2 regions of the Pseudoalteromonas sp. SG43-6 genome follow, and region 2 is predicted to be linked to the other one. Evidence: riboswitches for the same ligand, from Rfam matches in the RefSeq annotation. Region 2 holds a riboswitch; the other holds the start of a gene.
What was found. A riboswitch is a leader RNA that binds a small molecule or an ion and turns the genes downstream of it on or off. The one in region 2 is predicted to bind cobalamin.

Region 1 (8,335 bases), on a different contig from region 2:
TACGTGAAGAAAAACGTCAACTTGAACGCTTAACTGAGCTTTCTCGCTCTCAAGCAACCGCAAAGTCATTGCTCGAAGAGCAACTTTCTCGCGTTGATGCAACCGAAGCGCAGTTTGAAAATGCTAAAACTAAATTGGCTGAAATGACTATTTTCGCGCCTTTTTCAGGCATTTTAGGTAAGCGTCAAATCTCCGTAGGTGCTTATGTAAATAACAGCACAATTATTACAAGTTTAGATGACATAAGCATAATTAAAGTCGATTTCAAAGTCCCAGAAAAATACCTTGCGCAATTAAACGTTGGCATGAAAGTAATGACCCAAAATGATGCTTACCCTGAAAAAACCTTTACCGGTAAAGTAACACACGTTAGTGCACGAATTGATTCAATAACCCGCAGTGTTGAAGTCACAGCCAGCTTCGCGAATAAAAGTGGTTTATTACGCCCGGGCATGTTGCTCAATACAGCATTACAACTGAGCTCAAATCAAGCGATGATGGTGCCAGAAAAAGCGGTGATCCCACAACAAGATAAACATTATGTTTTTCAAATTGAAGACGGAATAGCAACCAAAGTAGAGGTTCACGTTGCAGGTCGTCACAATGGCTGGGTTGCCATTGATGAAGGTATTAGTAATGGGCAGCAAATTGTTACTGAAGGAATTATTAAAATTCGCTCAGGCAGCAAAGTTACTGTGAAGGGGTAAACTGTGAAAATTACTGATACCAGTGTCAAACGCCCCGTTTTTGCAATTGTAATTAACCTACTGTTACTAACCTTTGGTTTAGTGGCTTTTTCGATGTTACCGCTGCGCGAATATCCTGATATTGAATCACCAATAGTCAGTGTAAGCACTGAATATACGGGTGCCTCAGCCGAGATCATAGAAACAAAAATAACCCAAGTACTGGAAAACCGTATTTCCGGTATCGAAGGTATTAAAAGCATTAATTCATCAAGTAGAAATGGTCGCTCAAATATTACCATTGAATTTAATATCAGCCGTGATATTGATGCCGCATCAAACGATGTCCGCGAACGTGTAGCGCGCGCACTAGATAGCCTCCCTGAGCAAGTACGCCCGCCAGAAGTATCTAAATCTAACAGTGATGAAAGCCCTATTGCTTGGTTTTTACTCAATAGCGACACGATGGATTCATTGCAACTGTCTGATTATGCACAGCGCTTTATTGTCGACCGTTTAGCTGTGGTAGATGGTGTTTCCAATGTGCGTGTTGGTGGTGAACGTAAATATGCCATGAAAATTTGGCTCAATCGCCAAGCAATGGCTGCTCGTGGCATAACCAGTAGTGACATAGAAAACACCCTACGAACTGAAAATGTTGAGCTACCAGCTGGTGAAATTGAATCTATCGACCGTGATTTTACCGTACGAACAGCGCGTAGTTATAAAGAGCAGCGAGACTTTAAAAACTTGGTAATTAAACGTGGTGACGATGGTTACTTAGTTCGTCTTGGTGAAGTTGCTGATGTAAACTTAGAAGCCGCTGACGATGAAAGCTTATTCCGTGGTAATGGCCGCAACATGGTTGGCCTTGGTATTGTTAAACAAGCTAAGGCCAATACACTTACCGTGGTCGATAATGCTCGTGCTGAACTTGAAAAAATCAAACGTAATCTGCCAGAAGGCACAACTATTCAAGACAGCTATGACTCGTCAATATTTATTAAAGAATCGATTAACGAGGTTTACAGTACCTTGGCTATTTCAATGGCTTTGGTGGTATTAATTATCTTCTTATTTTTAGGGAACATTCGCGCTACCTTGATCCCAGCGGTAACAGTCCCTGTTGCGTTGGTTGGTAGCTTTATGTTCTTACTGGCGATGGGTTATTCAATTAACTTATTGACACTACTGGCGCTGGTGCTAGCAATTGGCTTGGTTGTTGATGACGCGATTGTAATGCTAGAAAACATTCACCGGCGTATCGAACTGGGCGAACCGGCTCTACTAGCTGCCTATCGTGGCGCCCGTGAGGTTGGTTTTGCAATTATAGCCACCACCTTAGTGCTGATCTCGGTGTTTGTGCCTTTGGTATTTATGGATGGCCGTATCGGCGCATTATTTACCGAGTTTGCGATGGCCGTCAGCGCTGCGGTATTCTTCTCAAGCATTACCGCATTAACACTCTCGCCAGCGTTGTGTTCATTAGTACTCAAACCATCCTCAAAAGAGAGTAAATTCAGCCAATGGATGGACCGTATCTTTAGTAAGATTGAGCAAAGTTATAAAAACTCTTTACGCTCAAATATGACGCGTTCAGGTGGTTTAACAATCACCCTACTGCTGGCTGGTTTTGTTAGTTATTTACTGTTCCAACAAATTCCTTCAGAACTTACGCCAAAAGAAGACCGTGGTACTTTCTTTATCATGATGAGTGGCCCTGAAGGGGCAAGTTATGAAAATAACGCCGCCAACATGGCAAAAATTGAAGAACGTTTAATGCCTTATTCCGAAGCGGGCGAACTAAGCCGAGTGCTGGTGCGCGTACCTGGCTGGGGTGGCAGCGGTGGTGTAGCAATTGTTGGTATGGCTGACTGGGATGAACGTAAACGTTCAACTTGGGAAGTAATGGATGAGATCAGTGCAAAAATGACTGAAGTCACCGATGTGCGCGCTTTTGCTATTATGCGCCGTGGTATTGGTGGCGGTGGCTCATCACGGCCCATTGAGTTTGTCCTGCAAGGTAATGATTATGCACAATTAGCTGATTGGCGAGACCGGATCATTGAACGTGCAGAGAAAAACCCAGGACTGGTGCGTATTGACCATGACTACAAAGAAACCTTCCCGCAGTTTTTGATCAGTATCGATAAAAACAAAGCGGCGGATTTAGGGATTTCAGTTTCGGATGTTGGCCGCACCCTTGAAACCATGTTAGGCCAACGCCGTGTTACCACCTTTATTGACCGTGGTGAAGAATACGATGTGATCTTAAAAGGCACCAAAGCTGACTTTGCTGATCCTACTGATATATCAAATATTTACTTAAAATCACGCAGTGATGAACTGGTTCCTCTAGATAGCTTAATTAGCTTGAAAGAAGAAGCCACTGCATCAAGGCTAAATCGTTACAACCGAATGCGTGCTATTACTTTGAGCGCTAACCTCGCCGATGGTTATACCCTTGAAGAAGCGCTTAACTTTTTAAATAAAGTGGCAATGGAAGAAAACGAAATTGATGGCGCCATTGATTATAAAGGTGAATCGCAATTATATTATGAAGGTGCCTCAGCGATGACGTATGTTTTCATTCTAGCGCTTACTGTTACCTTCTTAGTTTTAGCCGCTCAGTTTGAAAGCTTTATGCACCCCTTTGTGATCATGCTCACTGTGCCACTGGGTTTGATGGGCGCAATGTTTGGTTTATGGGTTGCAGGACTAACCATAAACATTTACAGCCAAATAGGCATTGTAATGCTGATTGGTCTTAGTGCTAAGAACGGTATATTGATTGTCGAATTTACCAATCAATTGCGCGATAAAGGCGTAGAGTTTAGTGAAGCTATTTTACAAGCCGCAACCCAAAGATTGCGACCAATTATTATGACCTCTTTGACTACGGTAATGAGTGCGGTGCCATTAGTGCTAGCCTCAGGCCCTGGTGCAGAGAGCCGTATGGTAATTGGTGTAGTGGTGTTTACTGGCGTTATTGTAGCAACCATACTTACGCTATTTGTTGTTCCTGCGGCGTACTATGCGCTGGCTCGCAATACTCAGTCTCCTGAGTTTTTACAACAAAAGCTCAACCAACAAGAAGCTGAAAGGCCGCTAAAAGAGCTTTAATCTCATCGTAGCGTTGCAAACCCATAGCAACGCTACTTTTCACTTCCACACACTTCCCTGCTGTAATTAAATGAAATAATAAACCACCTTGCTCGTTCTTCTGATACGCTAGATCATCCGTGTAATTTAATAGCTTTAAGGAACAACTAATGAGTATAACAAATGAAACAGCAACATTTGGTGGTGGCTGCTTTTGGTGTATTGATGCCGCGTTTAGGCGCGTGAAAGGCGTTTTACAAGTAAGCTCTGGCTATACTGGCGGCGAAACAACTGAGCCTACGTATAAACAAATTTGCACTGGCCTCACCGGCCACGCAGAGGTTGTACAGATTAAGTTTGACAGTAACCTGATAAGCTATGAAACCTTACTGGCGATGTTTTTTACCCTGCATGATGCCACTCAGCTAAACCGCCAAGGTAATGATATAGGTACCCAATATCGAAGTGTGATTTATTATCATGATAGCGAGCAGCAAGCGCAAACTAATCAATATATTGCAAAATTACAAAGCCAAATACGCGAAGATATCGTCACTGAAGTTAGCCCTGCAACCACTTACTACCCTGCAGAGCAGTATCACCAAGACTACTACAACGAAAACCCTGAGCAACGCTATTGCAGTTTATTGATAGCACCAAAGCTGAAAAAGTTTGAAAAAGACTATAAACAGTTTTTAGTAAACTAAGCAAAGTGCTAAATAAGCATTTTCATCTAAATATAAAAAAGCCCGACAAACAAAGGTGTCGGGCTTTTTTATTTAAGCTAGAACGAGATCAGAACTGGTAGCTGGCGCCAACAAAGAAGCGACGGTCAACTGTATTGTAGTAAAACACTTCGCCAGTTGCATAATCCATACTTGAGTCAACCGCGTTGTATTGCTTATCAAATAAGTTTTCAACACGAGCAGAAAATGAAAGCGCACTGTTAAATTGATAATTTGCAGTTAAGTTCCATAACGTATAAGAACTAAGCTCTGTTACTTTACCTTGACGATCACTACGGTACTGCATATCAAAACCGGCATCAAAATCGCCCCACTGCTTCGCAACAGACCAGTTCACAGTACGTGGTGAAACATAAGTTTGTGCTACACCCGTTTCGGTATTTTCAGCATTTAAATAAGTAAAATTAAACTGATTATCAAAACCAAGTACTTTATTGGCAAAGCTAAACTCAACACCCTCATGGCGTGCTTCATTTATATTTTCTGGCTGCCATTTACCAGCTGCATTAGGTGCCCATGCAATTAGGTTTTCAATATTATTTCTGAATATTGATATATCAAGCTTTGCCTGAGAAAAGTCTAAACTCAAACCTAACTCTTGGTTAGTTGATGTCTCTGGTGCTAAATTTGGATTACCTGGAGATAAAGGGTCAGGAAAATAAAGATCATTAAATGTTGGCGCTTTAAAGCCCGTGCTTTGGCTCAATCTAAGTGTTGCACGCTTATTTAAGTGATAACCAACAGCTGCGGCGTAAGTTGTTTCATTACCAAACTGCTCATCATCATCTAAACGCAATGCTAAATTTGCAATGACTTTATTGTCATCAAAATAGCCCCCAAGAAATGCAGCTTTAGCTACTTTGCTATCCGCTAGATAAGCCTTACCATTGGTATATATTTCATCTTTATACCAATTAAGCCCGCCATTAACGGTTAAAACTTGGCTTGCATTATAACTGCCGTGGTAATCAAATTGTTTACGTTTTGTTTTATAACTATTAGTAACAATCGCACCAGTGTAATCATAGCCTTTGTTGTCAGAATCATCGGTTGCAATAGCAACATTAATTGAGTGCTTATGATCGGTAAAGGATTTATCCCAACCCAGCCCTAGCTGATAATTTTCAAATTCATTATTTTCTACGATACTATCAATAGGCGAGAAAGCATTGTCGTATTGTGCATTACCTTCACTGTATTGACCCAGCGCTTTAAGCTCACCTAACAGCTCATCTGCATAGTAAATATTAAATCCTAAATTTTTGTTCTCATAACCATCTTCATCCGGCGCTACGCCTTGCAATACGTCAAAGCCATCCGTTTTTTCAAACCCAGCATTAAACGACGCTTTAACAGCATCAACTACCGTTGTACCTGCAACTTGATAATTTTGATAAGCATCAGTACCAAATGTTGCATCTAGGCTGACGGATTCCTTTGTACGAGTAATAATATTGATCACACCAGCGAGCGCGTCAGACCCATAAACTGCAGCACGAGAGCCTTTAACAATTTCAATGCGCTCTATTGAATTAAGAGGAATATTACTAATTGATTTATAACCAAGGGTTGCAGAGCCCGTACGTACGCCATCAATCAAAATAAGTGTATGTCGCGAGCTTGAACCGCGAAGTGACACGCCAGAACTTTGTCCAAAGCCACCATTGGAATTTATTTGAAAACCAACTTGGGTTGCTAGTAAACTCGGTAAATCACGGACATTACTTGTTTCAATATCACTGCGCTCAATAACAGTTACACTGGCAAGTACATCAGTAATTGATTGCTCAAATTTATTAGCGGTAACCGTCAGGCGTTCAATTGATTGCTCTGCAGACACAGAAAAAGACAACGCAGCGGCAATTGCTACGCCTAGAGTAGATTTGTTTAACATGATATCCCCTGACCCGCGCCCACCGCACAAGTGATAGTAAATTGGCTTCAAGGCCGGTCTCCGGACTTAACATAACTCGCTAATAAATTTAGCTAAAAGTATGTATCACCGTTGCGGGGGCAGTGTTGGACTTCGTTTATATCCTATAAACGCCACCAACTTCCCGATTATCTTGCCGTACTTAATCAACAACCTTGGAAAGTAACCACAAGCACCTTGAAAATAGGCCGCTATTGTGATTATTTTAAGCACAAAAGTCAATGGACGGCTATACATCTAAATACTCTAGGTTCTAGGAATAATCATAAGTTCTAAACTAAAAAAGCCAAACTACATTGCTGCAATTTGGCTTTTTCTAGCACCTAGAAACCTAGCTCCTAGCTTTCTAATCTCTAAAGTTTTTAAACTGAAATGGTTGCCCTAAATCAGCACTGCGTACTACTTGCATGGCTTCTTGTAGGTCATCACGTTTTTTGCCCGTTACACGTACTTCTTCGCCTTGGATCGCGGCTTGTACTTTCACTTTAGAGTCTTTAATGGCTTTAACTACTTTTTTAGCCATATCTTTTTCGATACCTTGCTTTAGCGCAACATTACGGTAAACATTTTTTCCCGCACGTGAAATATCTTGCAGCTCTAAACTTGATACGTCCATACCGCGTTTTGATATTTTGCTCGCTAAAATATCAAACAACTGCATAACCTGTGAATCAGCTTCTGCTTTTAGTTTAATGGTTTTATCATTAAGCTCTATTGACGCATCAACGCCTCTAAAATCAAAGCGAGTTTCTAGCTCACGGTTGGCATTATCAACAGCATTTTTTGCTTCGTTCATTTCGACTTCCGAAACAATGTCAAATGAAGGCATAAGTCTCTCCTAGCAAGATATTTTTAATTCAAATTTATATTGTCGATAATTATACTATATAAATTTTATAAATCTTTACACTTTTCTATGCTTTGTTCAGCTGCGATACGAAATTTGTTTGATATACTACGGCTCTATTTTTAAACGATTTAGGATTTTTCGTGACTCGGCGTGTTTATCAAACCCTATTTTTAATCAGTATTCTGGTATTTACCTTTTTGTTTGCCCGCGATTTTAGGGGCGTTGGGGTATCGTCACTGCCTCACCTAGATAAGTTAGTACATTTTACTATTTTCTTTGTTCTGGCAGCCGTCATGGTCAGAGCATTCAAGCTACCTGTATTCGTTCACCTCGTGTTATTAGCATTTTATGGCATTGCTATTGAGCTAATGCAAAGCACAATCCCTTATCGTAGCGCCTCTGTTGCTGATGTTGTTGCTGACTTTTCTGGGGCTGCTAGTTTCTTTTTGTTGTTCGGTATTTATTCTCGTTTTAAAAAGAATCAAAATGGCTAATATATTCGTCGTTGGCGATGGTGCCATTGGGCTGCTCTATAGCCATTATTTGAGTCAACAGCACAGGGTCACCCTACTTACCAAGCATGCTATTGACGAACCTCGTTTTTATCAACAAGCAAACGCGCCAAAACAAACAATTAATTGCCAACTGACAAACCTGACTCAATTATCCGAGCACGGCCAAGTCGATGTTATTATTTTTACTGTTAAAGCATATCAAGTTGCCACCGCATTTAGGCAACTAAAGCCTTTTTTAAGCGCTCAATGCCAATTGATTTTATCTCACAATGGCATGGGTAATGTAGATGAAATAAATAGCGAACTTACAAAACAACAAGGACTATATTTTTTAACAACACGTTTAGCGGGCTACAAAGATACACCTTTTAGTGTGTTGCATACTGGTATCGGGAGCAGCATTTTAGGTGATTGTAACCAGCAAGCAAAAACACAACTCGCTGAAGTTAAAAATCTACTAAACGCTATTCCTGAATTAACAACCACAAATAATATACAACAAT
Region 2 (8,335 bases):
CACAGAGCCAGCGATAAAACGAGTACAAGCCTAAGCGTAGCCATTAATAATCAAATCCTATTTGCGCTTTAACACCAGCATCAAATGCATGCTTAACATTGCGCACTTCACTAACAGTATCAGCTAAGTCAGTTAACTTGCGGTGCGCACCACGGCCAGTAATAATTAAAGATTGCATTGGCGGACGATTAGCGATCACTTCGAGTGCTTCGTCTAAATCAATGTAGCCGTAGGTGATCATATAAGTAATTTCATCAAGTAATACTAAATTAATTGATTCGTCAGCCAACATACGTTTTGCTTCTTGCCAAGTCGCTTGCGCCGCTGCGGTATCTGATTCTTTATTTTGCGTCTCCCAGGTAAAACCTGTGTTCATAATGGCAAATTCAACCCCTGCGCCTTGCAATACATTACGCTCACCACACGGCCAAGTACCTTTAATAAACTGGCACACAGCAGCTTTCATGCCATGGCCTACACAACGTGTTACCGTGCCAAACCCTGAGGTTGATTTACCTTTACCATTACCAGTGATCACCTGAAAAACGCCTTTCTCAGTTTGTGCTGCGGCTATACGCTCATCAACTTTATCTTTTACTTTTTGTTGGCGTTGTTGGTGCTTGTCGTTATGTGTGTCGCTCATGATTAACTCCTTCCCAGTTTTGGTAAATTTGCGTTATTTTCTCTAAATCTAAATATTCTTTACACATCGTGGCTAAGCGCGTTAATTGCTGCTCGCGATGTGTGTCTATATCTATTAATTGGGTAATACCACTATTTGGCAACACCCAATCCAGTATTAGTTGCGTAGCTGCACTGCTATCAAATAAGCCATGTAAGTAAGTACCTGCTATACAATCATCATCTGATATAAAACCATCTTGCACAACATGCTGTGGATGCTGAGTAAATTGTAAAAAAGGCTTTTTAAATGCTGGGCCTGCGCTACAACCGGCGTGTATTTCATAGCCTGCGACTTTTGCTTGTTGACCGCCAAGATGGATCACACCGGCAGCTTGAGTTAGTACTTTATGCTGCCCTAAATGAGTGGCAAAATCAGCGAGCCCTAAAGCTTTACAGTGTGTTTTACTTGATTCCACACCCTCAGGGTCATAAATATCTGTGCCGAGCATTTGCAAACCTCCGCAAATACCTAATAACTTACCGCCATAACGCAAGTGACGCTGAATCTGCTCGCCCCAGCCTTCATTGTTTAAAAAGGCTAAATCATTAATAACATTTTTACTGCCAGGAATGATGATCAGATCAACGTGTGGAATTGCTTGAGTATGGCGAATGTAATTAATGTCAATTTGCGGGTTTAAACGCAGCGCATCAAAATCAGTGTGGTTACTAATATGAGGAAGTAGCAATACTGCGATTTTTATTTTTGCTTGGCTTACTTGATTATCTATCGCTACCGCGTCTTCAGCATCGAGGGCGAGATCATGTAAATACGGCAACACCCCTAAAACTGGTTTACCGGTGTACTCTTCAAGCCAATCAAGGCCACCTTGCAATAAGCCTATATCGCCACGAAAACGGTTGATCACAAAGCCTTTTACTCGGGCTTGTTCTGACTCGCTTAATAGCGCAAGAGTACCGACCAAATGCGCAAACACACCGCCTTTATCTATATCTGCAATAATGATCACGGGGCAATCAACCGCTTCGGCGTAACCCATATTAGCAATATCACCCGCACGTAGATTAATTTCAGCCGGGCTGCCCGCCCCTTCAACTACCAGTAGCTCAAACTCTTCGCTTAAACGCTGTTGCGAAGCCAGTACCGCATCCATCGCGACTTTTTTATAATCATGATAAGCACCTGCTTCCATATTACTAATGGCTTTACCGTGAATTATCACTTGAGCGCCAGTATCACTATTGGGCTTGAGTAAAATGGGGTTAAAATCAACCCGTGGCGCCACTTTAGCTGCAATCGCCTGAAGTGCTTGCGCACGACCTATTTCGCCGCCATCTTCTGTTACAGCGCTGTTTAAGGCCATATTTTGCGGTTTGAATGGAGCAACTTTGATCCCGCGTTCAACAAATACCCGGCACAATGCTGCAACTAAAGTACTTTTCCCTGCATCAGAAGTCGTACCTTGTACCATTAATGTTTTCATCATGACTGCCCTTTCAGTGTTAAGGCAAGACCTGCCATTATAAATTCAACTCGCGCAGCTTTTGCGGCAATGGCTTGATGTAACCAGCCTGATTCATCTACAAACCGGCGGCTTAGCTCGCCCAGAGGCACAATACCGTGGCCAACTTCGTTACTGACAAAAATCACTTGCCCCGGTAAATTTTCAAGGGTATTTAGTAGTGCTGATTTCTGTTCATCCCAACAATCACTTGTGGCGTGACATAAACAGTTACTTAACCATAAGGTTAAGCAATCAACTAAAATACAGTTATCTTTGCTGCTATGTGTTTGTAACGCTTCAGCCAATGCAATTGGCTCCTCAACTAACGGCCAATCGACAGGGCGCTGTTGTTGATGATGGACTATACGATCTTGCATTTCAGTATCGTGGGCTTGCGCCGTTGCGAGGTAAATAACGCTTTTATTGCTTTGCTGTGCAAGCTGTTCAGCAAAGCGGCTTTTTCCACTGCGTGCGCCGCCTAAAATAAATGTGTGGTTAGCGTTCATAATACACTCACGAAAGTCAAGTAAATGGCAATTTCACTTAGCTGCTGCGCCGCACCTAAACAATCGCCAGTGTAACCACCTAACTGCTGTTTAAACCAGCGGATCAAAATGACTCTTAGGATCAGTAATACTGCGATAAGAATGAATACGGTTTGCCATAACAATACACCAACAGCAATCAAGCTAACCAGTAAAGTAGCGGCGGTTACAAGTAACATAACTAAACTAGTGACCGATAGGTGCATAGCAAGCGGCTTTACTTTTGAAGTCGCATCCTCACTTACATACTCCATCCCCATAATTAAACTGGTTGCCACTACTCGGCTTACACATTGCCCGATAACAATTGCACTCAATACAGTAATCAATGACTCACTAAGAAAGAGTAGGCTTTGAAATTTAACCAGCAGCATAATAAATAATGCCGCTGCACCATAAGTACCAAGACGACTGTCTTTCATAATGGCAAGCTTTTGCGACACCTGCCAACCACCGCCAAAACCATCCCATACATCGGCCCAGCCATCTTCATGAAATGCGCCTGTTAATAACAACCCGACCGCCATCATTAGTAATACACTTATTGATGCTGGTAACAGTAATTGAAAAATGCCGTAGCTGAGTGCTAATAATCCACCAAGCAGTAAACCCACTAAAGCAAAATAGCGACTTGCTTGATTTAAATGAGCACCGCTTACATTAAAGCGCAACTGCACCGGTAGCCGGGTTAAAAAGCTAATTGCTAATAACAGTAACTGCCATTGCGTTACTTTATTTGCCTCTAGGTTAGGCATTAACTGACAACCTGCTCAACACCAGCATCAGCAAAACTAGCCATCTGATTATAAAAACCAAGTGCGGCTTGCAATAATGGTAAACTTAACGCAGCGCCAGTGCCTTCACCCAAGCGTAAATCAAGTTGCAGCAGTGGCTTAACATCGAGTGCGTTTAACATCAGTCGATGGCCTTGCTCATTTGAGCAATGTGCAAAAATTAAATAATCTTTCACTGCTGGGTTAATATTAATTGCGGCCATTGCCGCAGCACTACAAATAAAGCCATCAACTACTACAGCCATGCCTTGCTCAGCCGCAGCCAACATAGCTCCCGTAATATGCACAATTTCAAAGCCACCTAACGCTGCAAGTAGTGAAATAGGATCTGCTAAATGTAACTGATGCAATACCAGCGCTTGCTCTACAACTGTTATTTTACGCGTAACAATATCATCACTAACACCCGTGCCTTTGCCAACACACTGCTGTGCAGGTAAATTCAGCATAGCTGCCATAATCGCTGCTGCACTGGTGGTATTACCTATGCCCATTTCGCCAAAGGCAATTGTATTACAACCACTATGACTGAGCTGCTGCACCAGCTGTTTAGCATTATTAAAGCCTTGCTGTACCTGCGCGGTATTCATTGCCATGTCTGTATTAAGTGGCTTTGTTATACTTCCTAGACGGCAATTATGGACACTTGGCGCTGTGACTGGATGCAAAATACCACAATCAATCACTTCTAATTGCCAACCTAACTGTTGGCAAAAGACATTAATAGCGGCACCACCGCTGACAAAATTAGCTACCATTTGTGAAGTGACATCACTGGGCGCTATCGATACCCCTTGTGCAGCAACACCATGATCTCCTGCAAATACCAGCAAAGTAGGCTTCTTGATTGTAGGTGCAAAGGTTTTAAAAGCATCTTCGCTTGCCACTTTTTGACTAAACAAAGTAACCAGTTGTATTGCACATTGTTCTAACTGTCCAAGTGCACCAAGCGGTTTAGTTTTTTGGTTAATCTTATCAATGATGAGGTGACCAAATTGATTAGTTACTGTAGGTATATTAAACATCTGACTAACTCTCTCGCTTGCGAAAATAAAGTAACGATAAAAAGAAAATACTGCCTATTGCAGAAGTAATAACACCGATTGGCAATTCTTGATTTGCAAGTAAAACACGCGATAGCACATCAACCCACACCATAAATATACCGCCAACTAAAGCCGTCATGATCAAACCAGTAATAGTGCCTTGCGACACAAAAAACCGTACTATATGCGGGATCATCAAACCAACAAAACCAATACCACCACACATCGCCACTAACACTGCAGTGATCAATGAGCTCAATACCAACATTAATAACCGAAACCGCTGTACCGGTATTCCTAAAGTTGCAGCACTTTCATCACCTAGTAACATTGCATTTAGTTGCCGACGAAAACCCATCATCAGCCCGGTGCAACTAATAATAACTAAAGCGGGTAACCATAACGTTGACCATTGTGCGCGAGCAAAGCTGCCTAGCGTCCAAAATAAAATAGCCGTGATCGCCTGTGGATCACTAAAATACAAAAGTAAGCTGGTAAAGGCACTGAATAAAAAGGATAAAGCGACCCCAGCCAAGAGCATACTTTCAACTTGTCCGCGACCAGCTCGTCCGGCAATAAAAACCAGTAATAACATAGTCAATAAACTACCAACAAATGCCGCGGCCGACATTGTTATTCCCGCGCTGACTCCTGTTAGTGTCATAAAACATACCACACCAAATGAGGCTCCCGATGAAATACCAAACAAGTAAGGATCGGCTAACGGGTTACGGGTTACGGTTTGTAAAATTAAACCAGCAATAGCTAAACCAGAGCCAGCTAAAAACGCCAACAATGTTCGTGGCATTCGCAGTTGCCATATGATCCGCGCTATAAAGGAGTCATCTCCCTGACCTATAATACTGTGGTATACATCAATGAATTTACTGGTCGCAGCACCAAAGCTAAGTGCTATAAAAATGCTCGACAAGGCAAAGAATAACGCCACGCTGACTGCAAAATAATTATTTTTTTGCATCAACGCCACCACCTTGATAACCGTAAAAATAGGTAATACGCGGAATGACCTTATTTAATTGTTTACTCTGTGGATGCGCCGAGACTTCGGCACAGACACCAAATACTTCGCTAAGCATTTCTTCCGTGATGACGTATTCTGGGCTACCCGTTGCAACTAACTTACCTTGCTTTATCACCAGTAGTTCATCACACATACTTGCTGCAAGATTAAGATCATGGAACGACGCTAATACCGTTACATTTAGCGATTTAGCCAACTCCATTAATTGAATTTGATATTTAATATCTAAGTGGCTGGTAGGCTCGTCCATAATTAATAATTGAGGGCTTTGTACAATTGAACGTGCTATCAATGCGCGTTGCTTCTCGCCACCGGAAAGGGAATCAAACGATTGCTGTAAATGATGGCTCAAGCCAACTTGCTCAATCGCCTGAAAAATAATTTGTTGATCATTTTTAGTTGTCGAACTAAATAAGCTTTTATGCGGCGTAAGGCCAAGACTCACTACATCAAAAAGCGATAGATTAAATTGCGAAGGTGTTTCTTGCAGCACCACAGCAACCTGCTTGGCATATTCATCCGCACTTAGCTGCCAAATATTTTTCCCTGCAAATATAACCTCACCGCACACTGGTTTAGTGTAACGGTATAAACAACGCAATAAACTTGATTTACCTGCGCCATTAGGCCCTAACAAACCGATAAACTGGCCTGGTTTTATTGCAAAATTAATATCGTGCAAAATGGCGGTATTTGCCACCGACCACGATAAATTAGCTACTTCAAGTAAAGGGGGATCAATTACTGCTGGTATTTGCAATGTGTTATCTCTCTAGCAATAGCTAAACCCAATACACTACAAACCATTATGATCATGGTGATAATAGAAGAGTTAGCCCGCTCAATAGGTAATAAATTAACGTATTTTGTATCTGACTTATCGCGCTTGCGACTTACAGTTGCGGGAACAGTTGAGGAGTTACACCCCATTCCAAAATACATAAGGCTCTATTATGGGCGGGTGAGTAAATATTTCAATTAATATCTTTCTAGACGGCTAAAAATAGTATTTTAAAACACAATTCTTGGCCATGCTTTATCGCTATCATCTATGTAAATATCAATACAAATGAGCTTCCCATAACCGATTGAAAATATGTTTTGCTGATTCGACTCTTTTGGTAACCGACAAATAATACCTAATAGTTGCTTGATCACTCCGGCATGCGTTAAAACTAATTGTGCTTGGGTACGATTACTTGCAATATCAATTAGTAACGTTTGCCACCACGTTGCTATTCGCTGATAAAAATCCCTCATACTTTCGCCATGAGGGGGGGTTACTTGCCAAGGGCTTTGCCAGAAATCGCCAATACTAGGAGAGTCCGTCTGTTGCCACAAATCATCATATTTACAGCCATCCCAATCACCAAAATTAAACTCTCGGAGCTGATCGGTCAGAAAAAGTGGTATTTGCTGGGCATGGCTAAAAGATCTGGCAAATTCGCTACAACGTTTCAAAGTCGAACTTTGTACAAGCTCAATATTAGTTAGCTCACTGCACGCTTGATGTAATTGCGCACGGCCAAGTTCACTGAGTAAAAAATCTGTCTGTCCGGCCAAGACTCCTTGCTCAATCAATTCGCCATGGCGTAATAAGTAAACGCGACTAGAAAATGGCGGCATAAAACCCTCTTACATTAAAGAAAAGTACTTTTAACTATAGCATAATGGTCATCCTAAACGGATTAAGCGCACATCAAAATGTAGAACGGCATTAGCTCCTATTTTTCCACCATTCCCCTTGCGTCCCCACGCCAGCTCTGCAGGAATTACAAATTCATAGCGAGAACCAACCGACATCAATAAAATACCTTCTCGTAATCCTTCGATTGCCTCATCTAAGGTAAATACTTCAGGCATTCCAGCTTTATAACTATCAGCTATTACGCTGCCATCAGCAAGCATAATACGCTGATTGATGACCACGGTATCAGTGTCAGTTACTCGCTCACCAGAGATCTCATCTATTACTTTATACATCAAACCAGAAGCACACAGTTGAGTATCAGCATGATTACTAAATTTAACTATGAAGCTTTCACTGTTTTTACGATTGAGTCCTGATGAACCTTTTGATTTAGTTGTTTTTTTACGTGCCATGAAGCCCCACTATTTGTATGATAAATATAATGATTTTATCGCATAGGTAGAGGCCTAAACGCAAGTTTTATAGTGAGTTTGCGAGTTTTTCAAAACAATAAAATGATCTTATACCAATCGTGTTAAGTTACTGACCATTTATAGCGACAGATAAATAGAGTGATAGCAAGGCATAAATTTTAACATGTAGTTGTTAATTTATAACGCAGTTAGCGCTTTATTTAGCTCGCTAGAATGGTTAAATATTTAAGTCGATTGGTATTATACGTATAAGAGTCAATGATTGGCGCTGCCTTTGCCCGCCAACATAATCCTTGCTAACTCACTGCTAAATCACTTTCCTGCAAACGTAAAAAAGCCCGACTATTGCTAGTCGGGCTTTCTTTAATTAGATCCTGGCAATGTCCTACTTTCACATAGCAAATGCTACACTATCATCGGCGCTGTTTCGTTTCACTACTGAGTTCGGCATGGGGTCAGGTGGTTCCAAAACGCTATTGTTACCAAGAAAATTCTTTTCAATTTTCTTATTTTAATTATTAAGTTTTAAGTCCTTCGACTAAATTTGGAGCCTGGCAATGTCCTACTTTCACATAGCAAATGCTACACTATCATCGGCGCTGTTTCGTTTCACTACTGAGTTCGGCATGGGGTC

Region 1: linked by a shared signal. The riboswitch ahead of H5201_RS12955 (TonB-dependent receptor domain-containing protein) and the one ahead of H5201_RS19690 (ABC transporter ATP-binding protein) in region 2 are both predicted to bind cobalamin.

What each region holds. Positions count from the first base shown of each region.
Region 1 covers NZ_JACJEZ010000027.1:47,147-55,481, reverse strand. The annotation lists gene H5201_RS12970 (efflux RND transporter periplasmic adaptor subunit) at 1-707, shown strand, start outside; gene H5201_RS12965 (efflux RND transporter permease subunit) at 711-3,809, shown strand; gene msrA (peptide-methionine (S)-S-oxide reductase MsrA) at 3,959-4,495, shown strand; gene H5201_RS12955 (TonB-dependent receptor domain-containing protein) at 4,584-6,428, opposite strand; cobalamin riboswitch at 6,462-6,640, opposite strand; gene H5201_RS12950 (YajQ family cyclic di-GMP-binding protein) at 6,814-7,296, opposite strand; gene H5201_RS12945 (VanZ family protein) at 7,458-7,811, shown strand; gene H5201_RS12940 (ketopantoate reductase family protein) at 7,804-8,335, shown strand, end outside.
Region 2 covers NZ_JACJEZ010000062.1:33-8,367, reverse strand. The annotation lists gene H5201_RS19725 (cobalamin-binding protein) at 1-44, opposite strand, end outside; gene cobO (cob(I)yrinic acid a,c-diamide adenosyltransferase) at 44-643, opposite strand; gene H5201_RS19715 (cobyric acid synthase) at 627-2,129, opposite strand; gene cobU (bifunctional adenosylcobinamide kinase/adenosylcobinamide-phosphate guanylyltransferase) at 2,129-2,656, opposite strand; gene H5201_RS19705 (adenosylcobinamide-GDP ribazoletransferase) at 2,653-3,450, opposite strand; gene cobT (nicotinate-nucleotide--dimethylbenzimidazole phosphoribosyltransferase) at 3,450-4,514, opposite strand; gene H5201_RS19695 (iron ABC transporter permease) at 4,519-5,514, opposite strand; gene H5201_RS19690 (ABC transporter ATP-binding protein) at 5,501-6,337, opposite strand; cobalamin riboswitch at 6,423-6,548, opposite strand; gene H5201_RS19685 (histidine phosphatase family protein) at 6,589-7,203, opposite strand; gene H5201_RS19680 (FKBP-type peptidyl-prolyl cis-trans isomerase) at 7,252-7,680, opposite strand; rRNA gene rrf (5S ribosomal RNA) at 8,074-8,188, opposite strand; rRNA gene rrf (5S ribosomal RNA) at 8,251-8,335, opposite strand, start outside.